Regions from separate parts of the Pseudoalteromonas spongiae UST010723-006 genome, predicted to be linked through region 3. Evidence: predicted binding sites of a transcription regulator. Region 3 holds the regulator's gene; each other region holds the start of a gene.
The links. The regulator FliA, encoded in region 3, starts transcription of late flagellar genes. The targets are predictions, from matches to a motif close to CTAAAGNTNNNNNNNNNNNNGCCGATA.

Region 1 (6,119 bases), 780 kb from region 3:
AATAGTAGGCAGTCAGCTTGCATTTTTTTACCAGATTGCATATGCATAATGACGCAATCATCGCGGGTTTCTACTTTTTTAAACTCTTCGTTATGGCGAATTAAAATGCCGCTATTCCAAAAGTGGTAACTTAATGAATCAGATGTTTCTGCATCAAGGAAAGCGAGTAGGCGATCACGGGTGTTTATAAGATCTACTTTTGCGCCTAGGCCGCGAAAAATAGAAGCGTACTCACAGCCAATTACACCTGCACCGTAAATAATAATATGACGAGGGTCGTGCTTGAGACCTAAAATGGTATCGCTGTCGTAAACGCGTTTATGATTAAAGTCGATTTCAGCAGGGCGATACGGACGAGAGCCTGTCGCAATGACAATTGTTTGCGCTGATAATGATTCGCTCGAGCCGTCATCTTTTAAAATTGAAATCGTATTTTTATCAACAAAGCTCGCCTCGCCATGAATTAAGGTAATACGGTTACGATCATAAAAGCTGGTGCGTAAATTAACCTGCTTTGAAATTACGTTACTCGCATGATCTAAAATATCTGGGTAGGTCATGCGCTCTCTGTGAGCTTGTGAATTAAACAGCGGGTTTGAATTAAACTCAATCAAGCGACTAACCGAGTGGCGCAGTGCTTTAGATGGAATTGTACCCCAGTGAGCACAACCACCACCCACTTTCGGTTGTTTTTCAACAACCGCTACGCGCTTGCCACTTTTCGCAAGGTTCATAGCCGTACCCTCACCACCAGGGCCAGTACCAATTATAATGGCATCATAATCATACTGTTTTTTAGTCGCTTGTTTTTTTGTCACAGAGTGTTCCTTTAACTAGTTTATTGCGAGCCCTTTAATTAAGGCTTTGTTTAACGCCAGCCAGTTTTGTTGTTGGTTTATTAAAGACGCTTTAATGTCATTATACTGCTTTTTCAATTGTGATTGCTCACATTGCTGTATCACTTTGTTTTTGCGCATCTCTAGTAAGCGTTTTCTTACTTTATAATAGTGCTGTATTTTACTTAATAACAACTCATATTCGTGCTGCAGTTTATCTAATTGCACATGACTGTCTTGCTTTTCAAGCAAGGTGCGTTTGGTTTTTTCCATTAACGTTGCCGCTTTTGCACGTTCAATTCGCTCTTGCGGTGTTTTGCGTAACTTTGAGGCTAATCCCAAAAATGCTAGTGATTTTATCAGCCATTTTGTCGGATCGTAATGCCACCATCGGATACCATTGCGGTAATCAGATGCAAAAATATGATGGAAGTTGTGATACCCCTCTCCGTATGTGAATAACGCTAAAAAGCCGTTGTCGCGGGCGGTGTTTGATTCCGTATACGGGCGAGAACCCCAAATATGTGCCAGCGAGTTAATGAAAAAGGTGAAGTGTTGGCTCAGTACTAAACGTAATAAACCCGCAAGAAGTAACATTCCCCATACATTGCCAAACACCAAACCAAGTACCAGTGGGATACCCAAGTTGGTAATCAGAGTAAGCGTCAAATAATGTTTATGTTGCCACATAACAACACGATTTTTTTGTAAATCTCGGCAGTTTGAGTAGTCGTTGTATCGATGTGCTTGATATTCGCGCAGCATCCAACCAATGTGGCTATACCAAAACCCGCGAGTCGCAGCGTAAGGGTCGTGTTCAGTGTCATCAACTTTGCCATGATGCAGGCGGTGATCTGAACTCCAATGTAACGCGCTATTTTGAATTGAGAACGCACCGCCGATGGCAAAAATAAATTCAATCACAGGATGGGTTTCATAAGTTTTGTGCGCCCATAAACGGTGATAACCGGCAGTAATTGATAAACCGCAATAAAACATACACGCAATAAATGCGATCCAGTTTGCGCTACTGTAGCCATACGCTAGACCGTACCAGGGCACGATGGTAACAGCAGCCAAAAAAGTGATGGTAAAAAAGAGGGTATTAAGCCAAATAATAGGTGGTTTTTTCATTCTTAAAAATCTCAGCGTACACTTGTACGCTAAAATAGTTTTATATGGCCTTTTAATCAAGTGAATTCGACAAAATTCATAAATATTTTTTCTGTGGTAAACTGCGTGCAAATTAGATGGGGGACGTATGTCGGGTATTCGCGCACAACAAAAAGAAAAGACAAGACAGGCTTTAATTGCAGCGGCTTTTAACCAGCTAAGTGCTGAGCATAGCTTTTCTAATCTAAGTTTACGTGAGGTCGCTCGTGAAGCGGGAATTGCACCTACGTCTTTTTATCGCCACTTTAAAGATATGAATGAGCTTGGGTTAACCTTAGTTGATGAAGCAGGCTTGATGTTGCGTCAATTGATGCGTCAGGCTCGCCGTCGTATTGAAAGCGGTGGCAGTATTATCAATATATCTGTGTTGACGTTTATGGAGTTTATTGATGAGTCGAGTAACCAATTCCGTTTATTATTGCGAGAGCGTTCGGGTACATCAAAAGCTTTTAGGGCGGCAGTTGCTCGTGAAATTAAGCACTTTATTCTAGAACTCGCGCATTATTTAGAAAACGAGACTGGTTGTGATGCTAATCATGCGTATATACAAGCAGAAGCAATGGTTACGTTAGTATTTAACGCAGGCGCTGAAGCGCTTGATCTCACTAAGCCACAGCGTGAACAACTTACCGAGCGTATTATTTGGCAATTGCGTTATATTGCTAAAGGGGCATCAAGCTATATCAAAGAAAAAAAAGCAGCTAAATAGCTGCTTTTTTTGATGGATGTTTTACTTGCGCGTTAAAAATACGCCGGATTCGATATGATGGGTATACGGGAACTGATCAAAAATGGCAAAACGCGCGATGGTATGAGTTTCAGTTAGTTGCTGCAAATCTCTTTCCAGCGTATCTGGATTACATGAAATATAGATAATGTTGTCATACCCTTGCACTAAATCAGTGGTGTCTTTGTCTAAACCTGCACGGGGCGGATCAACTAATATACTTTGACAGTTGTAACTTTTAAGGTCGATACCATTTAAGCGGGAAAACTCTTTTTCACCATTCATTGCCATAGTGAACTCTTCACTCGACATACGGATTATATCGAGGTTGTTGATTTTGTTTTCGGCAATATTAAATTGCGCAGACTTAACCGAAGACTTGGAAATTTCGGTGGCTAGTACGCGATTAAAGCTTGGCGCTAATGCAATTGAAAAGTTACCGTTACCACAATAAAGTTCCAGCAGATCGTTATTAAGAGGTTTTGAGACATCAATTGCCCACTCGAGCATTTGCTCATTTAGCTTGGCGTTTGGCTGAGTAAAGCTATTTTCAACTTGCTGATAAACAAGTTCACGATTATCTACATTCAGCTTTTCAATGACATATTCTTCACCAAGCACAATTTTTTGCTTGCGAGCTCGGCCAATAAAATCGATATCAAACTCTTCTTTTAGTAACGCCTTTAGCTTATTAGCCTCGTTTACCCATTCGTCATCAAGTTGCTTGTGATAAATCAAGCTAACAAGAATTTGTCCGCTTAATGTCGACAAATAATCAATTTGAAAGAGTTTACGACGTAAAATTTCATTCGGTTTTAGTAGCTCTAACAAACGAGGCATTAATTCACAAATTAATGGTGCTGCAGGATCAAACTGATCAACTCTGATTTTCTCTTTTGTTTCAGGGTCAAACATAATGTGAAATAAATCTTCACCTTCATGCCACACGCGAAACTCTGCACGTTGTCTGTAATTTTTTGCTTCAGACGCAAATACTTCTAATTTTGGCGCGTTAAACTGCGCAAATTGTTGGCTGATACGTTGTTCTTTTTCAGCAAGTTGTTCGTCGTATTGTGAAGTATCTATTTGAATTACAGGCATATGCTTTTTAACCTCTAGTGTGCGAGTCGCGCTATTGTAGGTTGTGGTTTTTCTTTGTCCAGTTATAGCATAGAAAAAATGTGACATACTTATACTGACTCACTTAAATAGCGAATCATTTGCGCGGGCTTTTTTGATTGCTAATCACGTTGTTATTTATCGATTTAGAAGGACTACATCAGAAAACTCCGCCTTAGCAACATCGAATAACATACTTAGCTAAGTGGTTATTACCATTATAGAAGGAAAACGAATAGTGCTTAAATTAATGATTTATACTTAAGTTGTTCACTATTTGGTCGATAAGTAGATGTTCTGAAATGGAGGCAATGATTATGAAAGTTGGTGGATTGGGGTATCAACCTGAAAACAAGTATGGTTTTTCTCAAAATAAACCAAACGAAATAGCACAAAACGCATCGTCTAAAGATGTTTTTACCATGTCTCAACGAATAACAATTGCAAGTCAGATCTCCTATCAAAAAATGATGGGGACAATACCATTTGAAAGTAAAGTGGAACCGCCAGCCACAAGTAATACGTTTGATTTTGAAGAAGTGGCTAAAAATGTACTGTCCTTTGTTAAAGGTGCCATTTTAGGTGCTCAAGCGGACGGAGCTGATGAAGGCTCACTGGCCAATATGCTTGAGCAAGCACGTAAAGGGATAAAGCAAGGTCTGGGTGAGGCAATTGAAGAGCTTAAAGACAGCGATTTGTTTAGTGATGATATTGAAAAAGGGGTCGAAAAAAGCCGTGAATTTATTTTTGATGGCCTAGACGAATTTGAAGAATCTTTATTTAACCCAGTAAGCGAGCAGTCAAAGTCTACGAGTTTTAATGCGCAGAATTATTATAAGCTAGAAAATGGTGCGAGTTACGAGATTAAAACAGCTGAAGGCGATGTAATTAAGTTAACATACAATAGTCAGTATCAGTCGTCGGAACAATTCTCTTATAGTAAAGATGGTAATGACGAGTCGTTCAGTTATTCGTCTTCTCAGTCGAGTTCACAAGCTTACTCATTTTCAGTCGAAGGTGATTTGAATGAAGATGAAGTAGCAGCAATTAATGAACTTATGTCAGATTTGCAAGAAGTTAGTAACGAGTTCTTTAATGGCTCGCTTGATGAAGCGTTTGAGCAAGCAAAAAATCTAAACTTGGATTCTCCACAATTGGTGGCTATGTCGATGAACTTGCAGCAAACAGAAGTAAGAGCAAGTGTGAGAGAATATCAAACGACGCAACCAGGTCGAGAAATTGCTAAGCAATTTGAACCAATAAATGAAGGGCTAAAAGAAAGCTATGACAAAGCGAAGCCACTCAATATTGAGAATCAATTGACGCAATTATTAAATTGGCTGAATCAACAGCAGGCTAATAAAGAGAATCTGTTGGATTACAGTACTAGCTTTTTTGAACAGCTAAATCAAAAGCAACAGAAAGAAAGCTAGGTCATCGCTTGTGAATTAAAAAATCTATGGCAAACTACTCGGGTTAATAACGTATTAGGTCGGGTAGTTTGGCTAAGCACATTGTTGTATTTGATTCTGGCATTGGTGGCACATCGGTACTTGAACATATTCAAGCGAGTTTACCGAGTGCGAAATTCAGCTATCTTATGGACAACAAATACCTGCCGTACGGAAAACGTTCTTCACAATTTTTAACGCAGCGTATTACTAGTCTGTTAACTCAATTTATTAAAGTAATTGAGCCTGTCGATATATTGGTTGTTGCCTGTAATACTGCGAGCACACAAACATTAGTGCAACTTCGCGCACAATTTGATTTTCCAATAGTAGGCGTTGTACCTGCAATTAAACCAGCAGCAGAGAAATCCCTAAGCAAACGAATTGGCGTATTAGCAACGCCTGCCACAGTTGCAAATGAATACACCGCGACATTGATTAATGATTTTGCAAGAAGCTGTGAAGTTGACTTATATGGTTCTAGCGAACTAGTAAGATTAGCTGAATACAAGTTCTGGTTTAATACATTAGATATGCAAGCGTTAGCTCAAGAACTCGATAAATTAGCAATAAACAGTGAAATTGATCATTTAGTTTTGGGGTGTACGCATTTTCCTATTATTGCAAATGAACTTAAACAGTTAATAAAGCATGATTTACAACTACTCGACTCTGGTGAGGCTATTGCAAATCGTGTATCGAGTCTCATTGGCGAGTGTAATGTAGTAGATAATAAAAAGCAGCCAGTAGATTATTATGCTACGGCTGCTTTAGAACAGACTAAATTACAAATCTCAGTGATTAATGATTAAC
Region 2 (6,119 bases), 180 kb from region 3:
CACGCGACAAATCACAGTTGTCTGATAACTTGGCTGTTGATTATTTTTTAACAGGTACAATCAGCAAGATTGAAACGGGCTTTTTAGTGAGTGCAAGATTAATAGACTTATCTGATAAACGGGTTGTTTCGGCAGCAACCGAAATGTTCCCAGCTAACGTTAATTGGCAGCAAAGCAAGATATCGTTACGTGATGGAAAACTTTATAGGAGTACATACTAATGAAGGTTCGCATGGTTAAATCAATCGGAGTCGCTTCAATAGCTGCTGTTGTGGTTGGATGTACTACATTGGGTAACAATACAACGGTTGCAGCTAGTGACGAAACAACAGAGCAAGTAGATAGTCGCTTTCAAGCTTACAGTGCAGATTCGTTTATGGCGAATAAGGGGACGGTTAAAGAAATTAAAAATATTAACCATTATGTGCGAGGATTAATGCATCAACTTGCGGATAATGTTAAATACGTTAACCAAAGCACCCCAATTGCTGTGACTAGTTTCGTATTGCTTGATAGTGATTTACAAAAAACTAATTTAGTTGGTAATCAGATTGCTGAAAGTTTTATTCATGAAATTCATAAGCTAGGTTTACCTGTTTTGGATTACAAGACCACTGATTTTTTCCGAGTGAGTACGGAAGGAGACTATATTTTTAGTCGGGACTACATGGAGTTGCGTTCGGATTTACCAATAGATTATGTGTTATCAGGTACCCTAACGAAGCATCAGAAGGGGTATTTAGTCAATGCACGAATCATTGGCATAAAATCAAAAGCAGTCGTGGCGTCAGCGCAAGGGCTCGTGCCAGATTATGCGATAAAGTCACTGCAAAATACCAAAAACAACGATGGTATTCCGTTACGAAAAGGTTAGGGCAGTATTTATGAAACATTTAATTGCGGGAGTAGCAATACTTGCTTCTGGTTGTCAAACTACAGTGCAACAATCTCAAGAACAGAAAAAAGTGTATCCTGTTGCACAACATCAACCAGCGAATCGAATTGCACCAATTAATGACTATTTGCTTGATGAATATGCGGAACAAATCGCAATGAAATTGATGGCCAACCTTGATGCAGAGCCAGAACTGGTTCGCTTAGCCGTAACATCATTTGTCGATTTAGATGATAACCTACAGTATGCAAGTCGATTTGGAAATCAACTTGCTGAATCGATGCTGACAGAAGTTCAGGCATATGGTTTAAATGTAGTAGATCATAAAGTCATGCCAGTTGTTCGCATAGATGGTAATGGTGATTACACCTATTCTCGTGATGTTAAGCAACTAAACTCTCAAGGTGTTATAAATGCCGTGTTAAGTGGTACGTTACTATATAAAAGTAACGGTGTGGTGATTAACTCTCGCATTACTAGCTTGAGTGACCAGCGTATAATAGCCAGTGCCAAATACACAATCCCATACAGTGTTGCATTTGATGAATAGCACGCAAAGGTAAACTTTTGTTTCCTATAAGTGGCTTGCTTTCTCTTTTTACTCTTTGATAATCTTGAATAAATGATATTGTTCTCGTAGCTCAGTTGGATAGAGCATTCGCCTCCTAAGCGAAGGGTCGCAGGTTCGACTCCTGCCGGGAACGCCATTAACGGCTATTAAGTTTTAACCCGCCTTTTTAATTGTTATTTGAACGTCATTAAATAATCTTTAAATCGAGCTATCTTTTATTGTTATGTAGCAATGTGATTAAAGTATTTCTTGAGCGTTACGCGGTTAACCCGAGTTATTGGTCATTAATACTAAATGCTAAGCTTCTCTTGGCTCTAGCTCCTTAGAAGCTTGCTAACGTAACCAAATCACCAATTTGTACGTTTGCCAGGAGTTTGTCGCCTATCACTTGGGCAATTGCGGTGTTTTGATTTACCTGAGTGACTCTCAACTGGTAATCAGTATTAATAATAAGCTGCTTTTGATTAAACCCTTTGCGCAGTGCAATTTGCAGCTTTTGTCCTTTCACTAGATTATTCTCAGCGCCAAGGCTAATGATCACGGTATCGTGATCGACGCTTAAAATACGTGCTTGCGCTGGAATACAGGCAAGATAGCTTGCTAAATCTTGGCCAAGCTTTAAGTTGATATCTGATATTGCTTGTCCATAAGGCATGGTCCAAAATTTTTCACTGTTCACATCGATACGGGCTGTTTTTTTGGTTTGCCAGGTGGCAAATGTATCGTAGTGTGTTTGTTTCAGCAGTTCGCCAGTTAAGCCATTGTATAGCGCCGTATTGATCGAGAAAAAACGTTCATAAGCTTTATTTTGCCAAAATGCTAACGATGAACTCTGTTGCTCACCAAGAGATAAGTCTTCTATTTGCGATATCCAGACAAACTGACTGTTATTTTGGTCGGCAATTTGTTGAATAAGCGCGCTTGAGTTGGCATCAAAATGCGCGGTGAACAGGTTTTTGGTATTAAGCTTACGGTTAATATCGGCTTTTGTGTTGAATAAATGGGTAAACTGATACAAATGTTTTACGAGCTTTTCGCTGTATGCTTTTGGTAATTCAAAAATTTGACCATAAGTTGCATGGCTCGGAGTTTTGAAACCGGTTCTTGTTAAAGCTACATTCTTTTTAATCGATGAATTTTGGCAAGTCTCGCTATTATCTAAAATATCAAGTCTTAGTGTAATTGAGAGCGTGTTGTCTGATTGAATTTCATCAATTACTTCAATCTGATCGATTGCTCCATGAGAGTAAACTTGGGTACTTGGTGTTTGCCAAATGCCATTTACCACTTGCTGTAGACTAGTAACTTGCGCACCTGAAAAAAGTAGAGCTTGCTGAATAGCATTTTCGGTTGCCATCATTCGAGCTTGTTCAACATTACCGTTGCGTATTTTGGCTTGACCGGTTGATTCATACCAAATTGCATGAGACGAAAAGCTCACAATAAAAAGAAGTAATACTAGATGTCGCATAGCGCAGCTCTCAATTTAAACCTTAGTCTGTATATTCAATTTCTGTACCAAACCATACAGTGGCGCGAAAATTGCTAATTCAAATGTAATATGCATTTGTATGGTGGCAATATGTTGAAATCAATTTTCAAAACATCAACTCTGATAACGAGCTTATATTTATTAGGTGGCTGTAGCCAACTGTTTGATAAACATATTGAATATGAATACCAAACACCAGATAACTACCCGGTGCTGTATGCGGTAGGGTATGCACCGATCAGTTTGCAACCCGGTACAACAACAGAGCAAAAATCGATTATGGCAATGAAGGCATCAAAGCTTGAGGCTTATCGTGAGCTCGCGGAACAAGTCTACGGACAAAAAGTTGACGCGCAAACGAGCGTTAAAGGCCTTATCGCTAGTAATGATACTTTGAAAGTACGTGTACAAGGTGTTGTACGTGGTGCGAAAGTAACAAAAAGCTACGCTGTGGGTGATACGTATGCAACAGAAGTTGAGCTAGATATGAAATTGGTACATGACTTATATATTGGTCAAACTAAACCAAGAAACGTTAAAAAAGTAACCTACTACTAGCAGGTTACTTTTTATTAGTAAATTCAAATTACGCTTTTAGCCCGCGAGCAATCGGGTTAGGTAGAGAGAAAGATTTGCCCGTTTTGTCATATCCGGTATGACTTTTACCAAATAGGATATTCTTTAATTTTTGTGAAGCAATCTGGCTTTGATTTGCTGCTACTTGATTCACATCATTCTGTTTTTTGCAGTCAGCTAATACCTGATTAATTTGGTTGATTGTTGGCTGATATTCAGCTTTATCAATACCGTCTTGATCGATTAATTTGGCAATGTGTTGGTCACGTTGCTGAATGGACTGCAACGATGCAACTTTGCTTTCAACAACAGATATCAACGATTCATGATCGCGCGCAACTATAGCTTCTAATTCCTGCTTTAGGATGTCAGCCATAGTATTCAACTCATCAAGTTGTTGCGCTAATATCTGTTCTAGATTCATAAACTATCGACCGAAAAGTTTAAATTCAAGCTTATTGATGTTTTCAGCAAGCTTCTCTGCATCAATTTTGTATTCGCCGTTAGCGATCGCTTTTTTAAGCTCGTTTACTTTTTTCTCATCAATACCTGATGATTGCTCCGCTTTTTCATTTAGCTTTTTAAGCTGTTGAGCTTGCGGTGTAATGCTCACTGAATCGCTAGTTGCCTTTGCAGTAGCAGTATTCACTTGCACTTGTTTATTAGCAGTTTCAGACGCTTGCTGCTTAGAGCTTTCAAGCCTGACGTTTGCTTGGCTGTTTGAGCCTTGATTTATTTGATTAACCATGACAGTTCTCTCTACTAAGATTTCACATCTTATGTATCGGCATCTCGGGTACAACCTTTAATAAAAAATGCACTATTTTTATTAAATTTGTAACCTCTTATTTAACCTGAAATTTCTACTAGAGTACAGCGCTAAATTGTGACTATTACCAGCTCAGTGTTTAAAACTCTTGCCTGAATTTTCTTTTTAGATTTTACATTGCGAATACTAATGTTGTCGCCTATGCGTCCATCTTCAAGCGCTTCACCTTGTGTTTTAATTGTCATGCCTTTAAAGCTTGCCAAAATAGTAATTTTATCGCCTTTACAAATAGTACAAATATAATTGTAGTTGATAGTTTGTCCCGCACGAACATTTCGTTTACTGCGGCTACCTATTAAGTTAGTACTCGATTTAAATTGATTCGAACGCGTTAAGTGTTTTGCAACTTGCTTGCTGGTTAAATGTTTTGCGGTAATTCGTTGCCCTTTACTGATCCCTTTTGCTGCCGTAATCACTTCAACGAGCTCTAATTGCTTTACATGCACAAAAACTTGCCAATTATTTTGGTCTAAACACTTAATTTTTATAGTAGATTGCCGATTAGTATTGATAGGATTTGCGGCACTTACTTGCAACTCGCGCTGACATGTTCGCGTTTTAATACGAGTGTCGAGCGGTAACGCCGTAATCGACAACTGCGAATTAGGGTGTTGGTTAGAGTTGGGTTGTTTGTTATCGGCAACATAATCTATTGCGATTTGCTGCAATTCTAACTTACTGTAAACCTTTGCTTTGAGTGAAGTCATAGCAAGCGCAGCAATTTGTATTAAAATAAAGAAATAAAGATTTTTTTTAAACAAACTCATAATGTTTCGACTATGCTTTATGGGTAAAACAAGGTATAACTAGCGAGTGTCAAAATTATGGCACATCAAGGTTATACGGTAGTACAATAACAAAGAAGCAAGAAGTATTCCTTTTCATTGCTTCAAGTTAGGAGATTGAAATGGCAGGCATTTTAGATTCGGTTAATCAGCGAACGCAACTCGTAGGTCAAAACAGGCTGGAGTTGTTGCTGTTTAAGTTAAAAGGCAGGCAGCGGTTCGGAATTAACGTATTTAAAGTACGTGAGGTTTTACAATGTCCTAACTTAACGGCAATGCCAAAATCTAATCATTATGTTAAAGGTGTGGCGCACATACGTGGGCAAACAATTTCAGTTATCGATCTTTCTTTAGCTATCGGTGGCCCTGGGATCCAAGATACAAAAGATTGTTTTATTATCATCACTGAATATAACCGTTCAGTGCAGGGCTTTTTAGTCGACTCGGTTGAGCGTATCGTTAATATCAACTGGGAATCAATTATGCCACCGCCGTCAGGTTCGGGCCGTTATTCGTATTTAACTGCAGTAACTGAAATCGAAAAGGAACTGGTTGAAATACTGGATGTAGAAAAGATCCTGAATGAAATTTGCCCAGTAAACACTGAGGTGAGTGCTGATTTGGTTTCAGATGGTGAGATGCAAAAAGACCTTGGCGAACGTATTGTATTTATTGCCGATGATTCGACAGTTGCGCGAAACCAAGTGAAACGGGCGCTTGAGCCATTAGGCGTGCAAACTGAGGTGGCAAAAAATGGACGCGAGGCGCTAGTTCGCCTGAAAGAAATTGCCGAGAAAGATTGTCAAAGTGTGGTCACTGAACGAGTAGCGCTACTTATTTCAGACGTAGAAATGCCAGAAATGGATGGGTATACGCTAACAGCCGAACTAAAGGCTGATCCCAGAACAGCACCGCTTCATGTTATATTACATACATCACTCAGTGGTGTATTTAATCAGGCGATGGTTGAA
Region 3 (6,119 bases):
ATCTACTACTAAAACCCTAATTGTCATTAAGTGCTCTCTTACTTTTTATTGCGACCTTGGCCTGCGTAGTGCTTTAACAAGCTTGGTACATCTAAAATTAGTGCAATGCCACCATCTGACGTAATTGTTGCACCCGCCATACCCGGCGTACCTTGCAATAAAGCATCTAATGGCTTGATTACCACTTCTTCCTGACCAATTAAGGAATCAACCACAAAGCCCATTTGTTGCGTACCTAATTGCACAATAACAACATGCCCCTGCGAACGCTTTTGTTCGCTGCGAGGATTCCGTAACAACCATTTTTCTAGATAGAACAACGGAATCGCTTTATCACGGACGATAATCGTTAGCTGCCCATCAACTAGATTTGTTTTAGTAAGATCTAAGTGGAATATCTCGCTTACACCCGCAAGTGGCAATGCAAACGTTTGCTGACCAACTACGACCATTAAGGTAGGTAGAATAGCGAGCGTCAGTGGTACTTTAATTTCAAGTACTGTGCCTTTACCTTTTTCTGATTCAATATTCACTGTACCGTTTAATTGGGTAATTTTGGTTTTAACCACATCCATACCCACGCCACGACCAGAAATATCAGAAATCTCTTCTTTGGTAGAGAAACCTGGCGCAAAGATTAAGTTATACGCTTCGTTGTTTGACAGTCGAGCTGCCTGATCGGCATCTATTACACCTTTACCAATCGCTATACTTTTCAGCTTTTCTGCGTCCATACCCGCACCATCATCTTCAATGGTAAGCAAGATATGATCACCTTCTTGAGATGCTGACAGCGTCACCGTACCGGTGCGTGGTTTACCTGCAGCTTCACGATCGTCTGGCATTTCAATACCATGATCCACCGAGTTACGTACAAGGTGAACTAGTGGATCTGCAAGTGCCTCAACAAGGTTTTTATCTAAATCTGTTTCTTCACCAACTAGCTGTAAATTAATTTCTTTTTTCAAGCTGCGCGCTAAGTCACGTACAACGCGAGGGAAACGGCCAAATACTTTTTTGATTGGCTGCATCCGGGTTTTCATTACCGCGCCTTGTAAGTCTGCGGTCACCACATCTAAGTTAGAAATGGCTTTACCCATACTTTCATTACTAACGTTAGCACCTAAGCTGACAAGTCGATTTCGAACCAATACCAGTTCACCGACCATATTCATGATTTGGTCAAGGCGTTTGGTGTCAACACGCACTGTCGTTTCAGCCGGTGGCGCTGCCGGTTTAGCTGGTGCTTTACTTGGCGCTGCAGCTGGTTTGGCTGCACTTGGCGCAGCAGGCTTATCAGCTACTGGTTTTGGTGCTGAAGCTTGTGGTTTCGCCGGCGTTGGCTTAGCCGCAGGAGGTGGTGTTGGCGTTGCCGGTTTTGCCGCTACCGCCTCAGTATTAAATGATTTTTCAGCAGTGCTTGGCGCACTGCCCTTGCCATGAAGTTCATCAAGTAAGGCTTCGAATTCATCTTCGGTAATGTCTTCATCGTCACCCGATGAAGCCGCAGGAGCTGCGCTTTCTGGCGCACTTGTCTCAGACGCGCCACCGAATGAACCAGCGCCATGTAATTCGTCGAGTAAGCTTTCAAATTCATCATCAGTGATTTCATCAGAGTCGCTACTTTCACTCGCTTCTGGCGCTGCATTAGAGGCTGGGCCATTACCAGAGCCGTGTAACTCATCTAATAAGCTTTCAAATTCTTCTTCTGTGATATCGTCAACGCTATCGCCAGAAGATTGTGCTTCATCACTTGGCGCATCAGCATCAAATAAAATATCAACAAACGGGTCTTCTTCGACTGCTTCTGGTTCGACAATTTCTTCTGCTGGCGCTTCGGCTACCGGTGCTTCATCTGCGCTTTCAGGCTGACTAAGTCTATGTAGTTCTGCCAGTAGCTGCGGGTCAGCAGGATCGGGCTGAGCGCGATTTTGAATGTGAGCAAACATTTCATTGATGGTATCAAGTGCCTGTAAAATCACATCCATTAATTCAGGAGTAACCCTGCGTTGGCCTTGTCGTAAAACATCGAAAATATTTTCTGCGCCGTGACATGCATCGACTAGCTCTGTCATAGACAAGAAGCCAGCGCCCCCTTTTACGGTATGAAACCCTCTAAATATCGCATTCAGTAAATCAGCATCTTCTGGATTATTTTCCAGTTCAACTAACTGTTCTGAGAGCAACTCTAAGATTTCACCGGCTTCGACTAAAAAGTCTTGTAAAATATCTTCATCGACATCAAAGCTCATGCATTTTTCTCCGATTAGAAGCCCAAACTAGACAGCAGATCGTCTACTTCATCTTGACCTGAAACCACATCTTCACGTGATTCAGCATTTATAATTGGACCTTCAGCTACTTGGTCTAATTCACCATCAGCAACCATTTGTTGTTCTTGTTGTATTGTCGTTTCAGGCGATTCATCATGTTCTACAGGTGTGCCAAACACAGTTAACATATGAATCAGGCTATCCTCGACTTCTCGGACAAGCTCGATTACGCGTCGAATAACTTGACCTGTGAGGTCCTGGTAACCCTGGGCCATGAGCACTTCTGTCATTAATGCATTTAATTTATCAGAATTTGTTTTTGCTTCGTCCATAAAGCCGTTTAGCTCATGACATAACACTTTAAACTCACCAACTTTAAGATCTCGCGACATTAATTTGTCCCATTTGGGCTTAATATTGTTGAGACCTGTTTGCAAGTTATCGGCAATAGGCAGCGATGCTTCAACGGCGTCCATCGTTGTATTCGCAGCTTGCTCTGTCATTTCCATAACATAATTGAGACGTTCTTTTGCGTCAGGGATAGACTCAGTTGTTAGCGCCGATAAAGTGGTATCAAGTTGAAAATTTTTCAATGAATCATGCAGTTGACGAGTTAGTTTGCCTACCTCACCAAATAATTCATCTTGCTCAATTGCCGTAACTTGCTTTAGCAGCTCTTGCGCTTGTTGTTGCTCATCGTTTTCAAGAAACGCAACTAGCTGCTTAGCTTGTTCTAAGGTAATTTGAGGCGCAGCACTTGCTGACATAAACCTCTCCTTCCCGTTAGCCTAAACGCTCAAAAACTTTATCAAGCTTTGTTTTAAGCGTTGCTGCTGTAAATGGTTTAACGATATAACCGTTTACACCTGCTTGCGCTGCAGCAATGATCTGCTCTTTTTTGGCTTCGGCAGTTACCATTAGTACCGGTATGTGTTTTAGACTGTCATCCGCGCGAATCGCGCGCAGCAAATCTATACCTTGCATACCTGGCATATTCCAATCCGTAACTACAAAGTCAAACTCTTGGTTTTGCAGCATTGGTAGCGCAGTGCTACCGTCGTCTGCTTCTTGCACGTTTGTGAAACCAAGATCTCTTAACAGGTTTTTAATGATTCTTCTCATCGTTGAAAAGTCGTCAACTACAAGAATTTTCATGTTTTTATCCAAAATATCCTCCAGTGAGGTATGCACCTAATTGTTTACTTACTACTTTTATTCTATATCCAGTCATGGACTTTTGCTTTAAGGCGCACCATGGCCTGACTATGTATTTGGCTCACTCTTGATTCACTCACTTCAAGAATTAGCCCAATTTCTTTTAAATTCATTTCATCATTGTAGTAAAGTGACAGCACTAACGCTTCTCTTTCTGGCAAAGTTTGTATTGCCTCTACTAACGCTTTATTAAATTTATCCTGTTGAATATCAACTAATGGATTTTGTTCTTTATTGCCGAGCCCTGCGTCGATGACATCTTCATCAACACCGAGATCTTCAATGCCGATAATTTTACCATTGCTTATATCCCTTAGAATATGATGGTACTCATCTAACGTAATATCAAGTTTTTCAGCTACTTCACTGTCTTTTGGTTCACGTCCGAGTGATGATTCTAGCTGATTGATGACCGCGGCGACTTCACGGGCGTTTTTATGTACTGAGCGAGGTACCCAATCTCCTTTACGCGTTTCATCAATTATTGCACCGCGAATACGAATACCCGCATAGGTTTCAAAGCTCGCACCTTTACTGCCATCAAAGTTCTTAGCAGCCTCGATTAATCCTATCATGCCTGCCTGAATGAGGTCTTCGACAATAACGCTCGCCGGCAGACGCGCTAAAATATGGTAGGCAATGCGTTTAACCAACGGCGTATGCTGTTCGACAAGTTGCGATAATTGATTTTGATTAGCATAGGCAGCGGTTCTTTTCATAGGCGTTCCTAATTACTAACCAGTTTCTCAATGAAAAACTCTAGGTGTCCTGACGGCTGATTTGGAATTGGCCAGCTCGCCGCTTTAGTTGCAAGTGCTTTGAACGCAATTGCTGCAGGCGATTTTGGAAATACGTCAACAATGGTTTTTTGTTTACGAATCGCTTTTCGAATATTTTCATCAAATGGAACTGTTGCGACTAGCTCAAGCGATACATCTAAAAAGCGGTCGGTTACTTTTGATAATTTTGCGAAAAGCTCTTGGCCTTCTTTTAAGCTGCGTACCATGTTCGCAACTATTTTAAATTTGTACACACCGTGCTCACGGCTTAACACTTTAATCAGTGCGTAAGCATCGGTTATTGATGTTGGTTCATCACACACAACAACAAGCACATCTTGTGAAGCGCGAGAAAAACTAAGCACCATATCTGAAATACCGGCCGCAGTGTCAACGACTAATACATCATAGTGTGAGTCTAATTCGCCAAAAGCGCGAATAAGGCCAGCGTGTTCAGATGGTGTTAATTCCACCATATTTTGAGAGCCAGATGTCGCAGGTACAATTTTCATACCATACGGCCCTTCAACTAAGATATCTTCGAGGTCACATTCACCTGAAAGCACGTGAGAAAGATTACGCTCTACACGCAAACCCAGCATTACATCACAGTTTGCTAAACCCAAATCGGCATCGAGTACCAGTACTTTTTGGCCTTGCTGAGCCATGGCGATTGCCATGTTTAGAGAGACATTGGTTTTACCAACTCCCCCTTTACCTCCAGTTACCGCAATTACTTTTACAGCCTTGTTGTTGTTTTTCATTTTCCGCAGGCCACTAGCTTGATCTAATTCTGGGTTAATCATACATTCCTACTGCTTGATGCGCCATGCTTGATGCACGTCTTGCTTGCGCGTTTGTTCGTTTTGCATACAACTGCTGAGCTTTGCTGACCAATTTTTCCGCATTTGCCACACGAATGTCCTCTGGTACACGCTGCCCATTGGTAAGATAGCCTATTGGCAGACGATTTTGAATGGCTACACTGATAATTTCACCTAAACTTAGACATTCATCAAGTTTTGTGAAGATACAACCACTTAACTGTACCTGTTTGAACTGTTTAATCGCCTCTTGCTGTACTTCAAGCTGTGCTGTTGAACTTAACACAAGGTAACTGCGAATATCTACTCGGCTATTGCGCATTAAGGTGTTGAGTTGTTCAGTCAAACGTATATCTCGTTGGCTCATTCCTGCTGTATCAATTAATACTAGACGCTTATTTCTTAAATGATAAAGAATTTCAGTGAGTTCTTCTGCATTTTTAACTTGCTTTACTGGGCAGCCAATAATACGACCATAAGTCGATAATTGCTCATATGCGCCAATACGATAAGTATCTGTTGTGATTAGTGCGATATTGTTGGCGCCAAATTTTTGTGCGCCAAGTGCAGCTAGCTTTGCAACTGTGGTAGTTTTACCTACACCAGTAGGACCAACTAGCGCATATACGCCACCACGACGCAAAATCTCATTATTTGCAGTGTATAGCTGTTTGCTCAGCATATTAAGTGTTTCTTGCCACGCTTGACGCGGTGCAACGTCATCTGGAATAAAACACGCAAGCTGGTCCGCTACTGCTTCACTGATACCCATACCTTTCAAACGGTCGAGTAAAAGAGCACGAGTTGGGTCACGGCGCGCCATATCTTCATTCATTAAGCCAGAAAGTTGGTGCTCAAGTAACTGTCTGATCGATGCCATTTCATCACGCATTGCTTGCATTTCATCAAGCGACTGAGCTTGGTTGCCATAACTGCTTTGTTGCTTTGGCTTAGCAAAGCTATCAAGGGCATCTTGCTGTGTCGATGTGAGTGAATCATCGTCATCAAACCAATTACGAGGCTGCTTT
Region 4 (6,119 bases), 160 kb from region 3:
AAACACTGATTCGGATCGTGATGCACTGCAAAAAGAATTCACAGAGCTATCTGCTGAGATTGATCGTGTTGCAAGTGATACGAGCTTTGGTGGTGTAAATATTTTAGATGGTACGTACGACACAGACTTCCAAGTTGGTGCTGATGCAAACCAGACTATTACGTTAAAAGTAACGACAAATATGAACTCAACAGGACTTGCGCTTTCTGATGACTCTATCAGTACTGCTGCAGGCGCACAAACAGCTATAGGTGCACTAGATGATGCGTTGTCAACAGTGAACGGTGTACGTGCTGATCTTGGTGCGAAGCAAAACCGTTTTAGTTCGACTATTCGTAACTTAAACAACGTAGCAGAAAATGTAGCAGCGTCTAAGTCACGTATCATGGATACAGACTTTGCAGCAGAAAGTGCGGCATTGGCGCGTAACCAAGTATTACAACAGGCTTCAAGCTCAATGTTAGCGCAGGCTAACCAGCAGCCGCAAATTGCGTTGTCATTGCTGTAATAAATAGTAATCGTAATGCTTTTTATAGATCACACTGAGTGGTGTGATCTATAAATATTTGACTGAATAATATCCCTCCCATATAGCGTATTCATAGAGCCCAAACTAAACAATTACACCTCTAAACTAGAATAATCAGAACGAATCATGCTTCAAAATTAAAAGCATTTTGTGATTAAATTATTAAAGTAACTCTTTGTTTATTTGTTGGTTATTTTTCTTCTAGTGGCTTACTTGTAAAAATTGATTAAAGAATCTTTTTGACGTGTCGATATCTTAATCAAACGAGTTGTTTGGCGGTAAATACCGCAGATAGAAGAGGGCGAGAATCATGGCTTTATATGTAAATTCAAACATCACATCATTGAACGCACAGCGTCAATTATCAAATTCGACAAATGCGTTAAGCACGTCTTTTCAGCGTTTATCATCAGGTTTACGTGTTAACAGTGCAGCGGACGATGCAGCAGGTCTTCAAATTGGTACACGTTTACAATCGCAAGTAAATGGTGCAAATCAAGGCGCACGTAACGCGAATGATGGTATTTCACTAGCTCAAACAGCAGAAGGTGCACTAGAAGAAACGTCAAATATGTTGCAACGTATGCGTGTTTTATCGATTCAATCGGCGAATGGTTCAAACACAGACTCAGACCGTGATGCACTACAAAAAGAGTTTGCTGAATTATCGGCAGAGATAGACCGTGTAGCAAGTGATACAACGTTTGGTGGTGTAAACATCTTAAATGGTACTTACGATACAGACTATCAAGTAGGGCCAGATGCTAACCAAACGATTCAGGTGAAAATTACCACCAACATGAACTCAACGGGTCTTGCACTTTCAGATGATTCAATTAGTACAGCAGCAGGTGCGCAAACAGCGATTACAGCACTAGATGATGCTTTATCAATCGTAAATGGTGTACGAGCTGACTTAGGTGCGAAGCAAAACCGTTTTAGTTCGACTATTCGTAACTTAAACAATGTTTCAGAAAACGTATCGGCGTCGAAATCACGCATAATGGATACAGACTTTGCGGCGGAGAGTGCAGGTCTTGCACGTAACCAGGTGCTACAACAAGCATCAAGCTCAATGTTAGCCCAGGCAAATCAACAGCCACAAATCGCATTATCCCTAATTGGTTAACACTCTCTCCTAGTAAATCAAGTTAGTACTCCCTCTCTCATAAGAGCAGCCATTTGGCTGCTTTTTTTATTGTGTGATTTAAAAAAGTACAAAAAATTACAGGTTTTTTCTAAAGAAATTACTCCCACTGTCGATATAGTTTTTAGTTAAAGAAATTAATTAGATAACAGTTCTTTTTAGCATAATTGCTTAGAACTAGAGGGTGAACATTATGGCTTTATATGTAAATTCAAACGTCACATCATTGAACGCACAGCGTCAATTATCGAATTCAACAAATGCGTTAAGCACGTCCTTCCAACGGCTGTCATCTGGTTTACGTGTTAACAGTGCAGCAGATGATGCGGCCGGTCTTCAAATTGGTACACGTTTACAGTCGCAAGTAAATGGTGCAAACCAAGGCGCACGTAATGCAAACGATGGTATTTCACTATCGCAAACAGCGGAAGGTGCACTAGAAGAAACCTCGAACATGCTGCAGCGTATGCGTGTTCTGGCAATTCAATCAGCGAATGGTTCAAATACAGCATCAGATCGTGCAGCACTGCAAAAAGAGTTTTCTGAGCTATCGAGTGAAATTGACCGTGTAGCAAGTGATACAACGTTTGGTGGTGTAAATATTTTAGATGGAACATTTACAGCTGATTTCCAGGTTGGTCCAGATGCGAACCAAGTGATCAATGTCGCTATCGCAACAAGTATGGGGGCAACAGGTTTAGCTGTAAACGATGACACAATTGCGACTGCATCTCAGGCTCAGACAGCGATTACCGCAATTGATGACGCTTTGTCTACGGTAAATGGTATACGTGCAGATCTCGGTGCGAAGCAAAACCGTTTTAGCTCGACTATTCGTAACTTGAATAATATTTCTGAAAATGTGTCAGCGTCTAAGTCACGTATTTTAGATACGGACTTTGCGGCTGAAAGTGCAAGTCTTGCGCGTAACCAGGTGTTACAACAAGCATCGAGCTCAATGTTAGCTCAGGCAAATCAACAGCCTCAGATAGCATTGTCGCTAATTGGTTAATACTCTCTCCTAGTTAATCAAGTTAGTACTCCCTCTCATAAAAAAAAGCGGCCTAATGGCCGCTTTTTACTTTTTGTTAAAAAGTTTAAAAAAAAGCTAAAGGGTTTTAGACGGGCGCCGATAACGAAGATGGGACAGAAAACTATCTGTAGCTTACTCTCTCTCTTGCTACTGATAGTTCCTATGTTAATTATTATTGGAGGCTCTCATGGCTTTAAGTGTTAACTCAAATATAATGTCTTTGAATTCTCAAAGACAACTCTCTCGTTCGAGCGAGGCATTATCAACATCATTCCAGCGTTTATCGTCTGGTTTACGTGTAAACAGTGCAGCAGATGATGCGGCTGGCTTACAAATTGGTACGCGTTTAAACGCGCAGGTACAAGGTTTAAACCAAGGTGCACGTAATGCAAACGATGGTATTTCACTATCGCAAACAGCAGAAGGTGCGTTAGAAGAAACCTCAAATATGTTGCAACGTATGCGTGTATTGGCAATTCAATCAGCGAATGGTTCAAATACAGCATCTGACCGCGCAGCACTGCAAAAAGAATTTTCTGAACTGTCGAGCGAGATTGACCGCGTTGCTACAGATACGAGCTTTGGTGGTGTGAATATCTTAGATGGTTCATTTACCGCAGCGTTCCAAGTGGGTGCAGACGCAAGTCAAACGATTACAGTAAGTATTGGTACTAGTATGGGCGCAACAGGCCTTGCATTAAATGATGATACTATTGCAACAGCCTCACAAGCTCAAACAGCAATTACCGCTCTTGATGATGCGTTGTCAACAGTGAACGGTGTACGTGCTGATCTTGGTGCGAAACAAAACCGTTTTAGTTCGACTATTCGTAATTTAAACAACGTAGCAGAAAATGTAGCAGCGTCTAAGTCACGTATTATGGATACAGACTTTGCAGCAGAAAGTGCGGCATTGGCGCGTAACCAAGTATTACAACAGGCTTCAAGCTCAATGCTAGCGCAGGCTAATCAGCAGCCGCAAATAGCGTTGTCACTGCTGTAATTCAGGTAAAGTGAGGTAGCTTTCACTTTACAGAAATGTAAGTAAGCTTTAAGCACGTTATAGGACTATAATTGTGTTTAAAGCTGCTCATTCCAAATTTTGGAGTTGCTATGAATTTAAGTGATATTTCAATGACGGCCAATCCAATCCGTGACCCTGTAGATGCCGTTAATCAAGATACAATGGTCAAGCCTAAAAATGATGTTGAGGCTAAGGATAAAAGTGTTATCGAAGAGGTACCGACACCTCTATCTGATGACGAATTGGCGCAAACCTTGCTTGAAACTATTGATAAAGTAAGGCAATTTGCTCAATTGCAATCAAAAAATGTAGATTTTTCAATCGAACGTTTTGATGGGCTATCAGTGGTTGTGGTCTCTGATTCACAAACACAGGAAGTGTTAAGGCAGATCCCATCAGAAGAAATGATTGAAGTATCGAAAAAGATTGAACAGTTGCAAACAGAAATCCTAGGCGCGAGCTCAGGTATGTTATTTGATAAAAAAGTGTAATTGAGGTGATTTATGGCTGGTATTACAGCGGCAGGTGTTGGCTCAGGTCTTGATCTCGAAACGATAATAAAAACAACGCTTCTTGCTGAAAAGACGCCTAAAGAGCAACAATTAAATAAACGTGAAATTCAATATGCAACTGAGCTATCAGGTGTTGGTACGTTTAAATCGGCGTTAGACAACTTTAATTCTGCTTTGGCTGAACTAGCTAAAGAAGAAACCTTTACTGCACGCACGGTGAGTTTTAAAAACGGCCTTGAAGAAGATAAGCAGGCGTTTGAGATTTTTGCTAGTTCGACTGTTCAATCGGGTGAGTTTGCCATTGAAGTGCAGGCTCTTGCTCAAGGCTCAAAACTTGAATCTGCTGCGTTAGGTAGTGCGACAGATCCGGTAGGAAGTGGCAACTTGACATTTGCAGCAGGCGGAAACAGTTTTTCGATTGCAGTTGATGCGGCTGACACTTTAGAAGATATTCGTGAGAAAATTAATGCTGCAGGCGATAATTTTGGTGTAAGTGCCAACATTATTAACTCAGATGCCGGTGCTGTTCTCACATTTAACTCAGACGTGACCGGTGACGGTAATTCACTTACAGTAACTGCGGATGATGATTCGCTTGCTTCAATTGCAACATCTGCACCTACAGCCGCAGCAGGTCTTACAGAGACGCAAGCCGCGGGAAATGCACGAGCATTGATAAATGGCCAGCTTGTCACTGATAGTGATAATAAGTTATCAGATAAAATTCAGGGCACGGTCATAACTCTTAAAGAAACAACAACAGGTGCAGAAACGGTTACCATTGGTGTTGACCAATCTGAAGCAAAGGAAAAACTGAAAGGGTTTGTTGATGCATATAACGAACTTAAATCACAGTTAGACGGACTATCTGATCCTGAAAATGGATTACTTGCAGCTGATGGCAGTATTCGAATTGTGGAACAGCAATTGCAGAGAATGTTTACAGGTGAAATATCTGGTACAAATACTAATGTTAAATCACTTTATGATTTAGGTATTACCTTTGACCGTGAAGGTAAAATGGAAATTTCCAGTATTGCACTGGGAACTAATCCAAGTGGCACAGAACGTTTTGAGTCAGCCTTATCTGATAATTTTTCAGAAGTTCAAAGTTTATTTGTTGGTGATACAGGTCTTGGTAAGCAGGTTAACGATTATGTTGAATTGTTTACTGGTAAAAAGGGCTCGCTAGTTGAACGTGAGACCACATTAAACGAATCAATGGAAGACATTACGATAGAGCGAGAAAAACTGGAAGTCAGGCTCGATGAGTTAGAAGCGTCGTTGCGAAGCCAATATGCAGCCCTAGATCGCGTTATGGCTCAGTATCAAGTGGCAGGTTCGTATATAGCAAATATATTACCTGTTACAAAAAGCAGTAAAGATTAAGAGGAAAGTATGGTTAATCATCAGGTCAATAAATACAAGAAAGCGCAAAATGAGCTGTCATTGCTTGCAGCTAATCCGTATGAAATTATTCAAGTGTTAATGAAAGAACTGATGACACAGTTGTATATTGCGAAAGCAAGCATTGATCGTGCAGACATCGAAGCGCGCTCGCAGGCCATTAATAAATCGATTGATTTGATTGGTGGCCTCAAAGGTGGACTAAACATGGAAGCAGGTGGAGAGATTGCTGATAATCTTAACAATTTATATGACTATATGGTTATTCGTTTAAGTGAGGCAAACTTGAATAGCTCAGCGGATATGGTGGAAGAAGTGAAAAACCTATTTTTACCTATCAAGCAGGCGTGGGATGGGATCAGCGAAGAAGATAAACAAAAGGGATTCCAGTTAATTGCAGAACATAAGCAGTAATCTAAGCTATGGATGAACGACAATTAATTGACGCTTTGACAAAGGTAAATACT

Region 1: the regulator FliA is predicted to act here: its motif matches at 4,116-4,142, upstream of PSPO_RS01115 (DUF5610 domain-containing protein).
Region 2: the regulator FliA is predicted to act here: its motif matches at 4,317-4,343, upstream of flgM (flagellar biosynthesis anti-sigma factor FlgM).
Region 4: the regulator FliA is predicted to act here: its motif matches at 1,768-1,794, upstream of PSPO_RS03965 (flagellin N-terminal helical domain-containing protein).

What each region holds. Positions count from the first base shown of each region.
Region 1 is NZ_CP011039.1:225,305-231,423, forward strand. Features, by position in the region: gene sthA (Si-specific NAD(P)(+) transhydrogenase) at 1-818, opposite strand, end outside; gene PSPO_RS01100 (acyl-CoA desaturase) at 834-1,970, opposite strand; gene fabR (HTH-type transcriptional repressor FabR) at 2,098-2,718, shown strand; gene trmA (tRNA (uridine(54)-C5)-methyltransferase TrmA) at 2,740-3,837, opposite strand; gene PSPO_RS01115 (DUF5610 domain-containing protein) at 4,173-5,288, shown strand; gene murI (glutamate racemase) at 5,357-6,118, shown strand; gene PSPO_RS01125 (RNA recognition motif domain-containing protein) at 6,108-6,119, opposite strand, start outside.
Region 2 is NZ_CP011039.1:823,987-830,105, forward strand. Features, by position in the region: gene PSPO_RS03835 (FlgO family outer membrane protein) at 1-221, shown strand, start outside; gene PSPO_RS03840 (FlgO family outer membrane protein) at 233-874, shown strand; gene PSPO_RS03845 (FlgO family outer membrane protein) at 885-1,445, shown strand; tRNA gene PSPO_RS03850 (tRNA-Arg) at 1,526-1,602, shown strand; gene PSPO_RS03855 (flagellar assembly protein T N-terminal domain-containing protein) at 1,789-2,937, opposite strand; gene PSPO_RS03860 (LPP20 family lipoprotein) at 3,049-3,516, shown strand; gene flgN (flagellar protein FlgN) at 3,545-3,958, opposite strand; gene flgM (flagellar biosynthesis anti-sigma factor FlgM) at 3,962-4,282, opposite strand; gene flgA (flagellar basal body P-ring formation chaperone FlgA) at 4,414-5,130, opposite strand; gene PSPO_RS03880 (chemotaxis protein CheV) at 5,271-6,119, shown strand, end outside.
Region 3 is NZ_CP011039.1:1,005,080-1,011,198, reverse strand. Features, by position in the region: gene PSPO_RS04770 (protein-glutamate methylesterase/protein-glutamine glutaminase) at 1-27, opposite strand, end outside; gene PSPO_RS04765 (chemotaxis protein CheA) at 39-2,252, opposite strand; gene PSPO_RS04760 (protein phosphatase CheZ) at 2,267-3,040, opposite strand; gene cheY (chemotaxis response regulator CheY) at 3,057-3,440, opposite strand; gene PSPO_RS04750 (RNA polymerase sigma factor FliA) at 3,491-4,207, opposite strand; gene PSPO_RS04745 (MinD/ParA family ATP-binding protein) at 4,216-5,073, opposite strand; gene flhF (flagellar biosynthesis GTPase FlhF) at 5,066-6,119, opposite strand, start outside.
Region 4 is NZ_CP011039.1:844,363-850,481, forward strand. Features, by position in the region: gene PSPO_RS03955 (flagellin N-terminal helical domain-containing protein) at 1-508, shown strand, start outside; gene PSPO_RS03960 (flagellin N-terminal helical domain-containing protein) at 840-1,658, shown strand; gene PSPO_RS03965 (flagellin N-terminal helical domain-containing protein) at 1,870-2,688, shown strand; gene PSPO_RS03970 (flagellin N-terminal helical domain-containing protein) at 2,897-3,712, shown strand; gene PSPO_RS03975 (flagellar protein FlaG) at 3,823-4,224, shown strand; gene fliD (flagellar filament capping protein FliD) at 4,237-5,634, shown strand; gene fliS (flagellar export chaperone FliS) at 5,644-6,066, shown strand; gene PSPO_RS03990 (hypothetical protein) at 6,075-6,119, shown strand, end outside.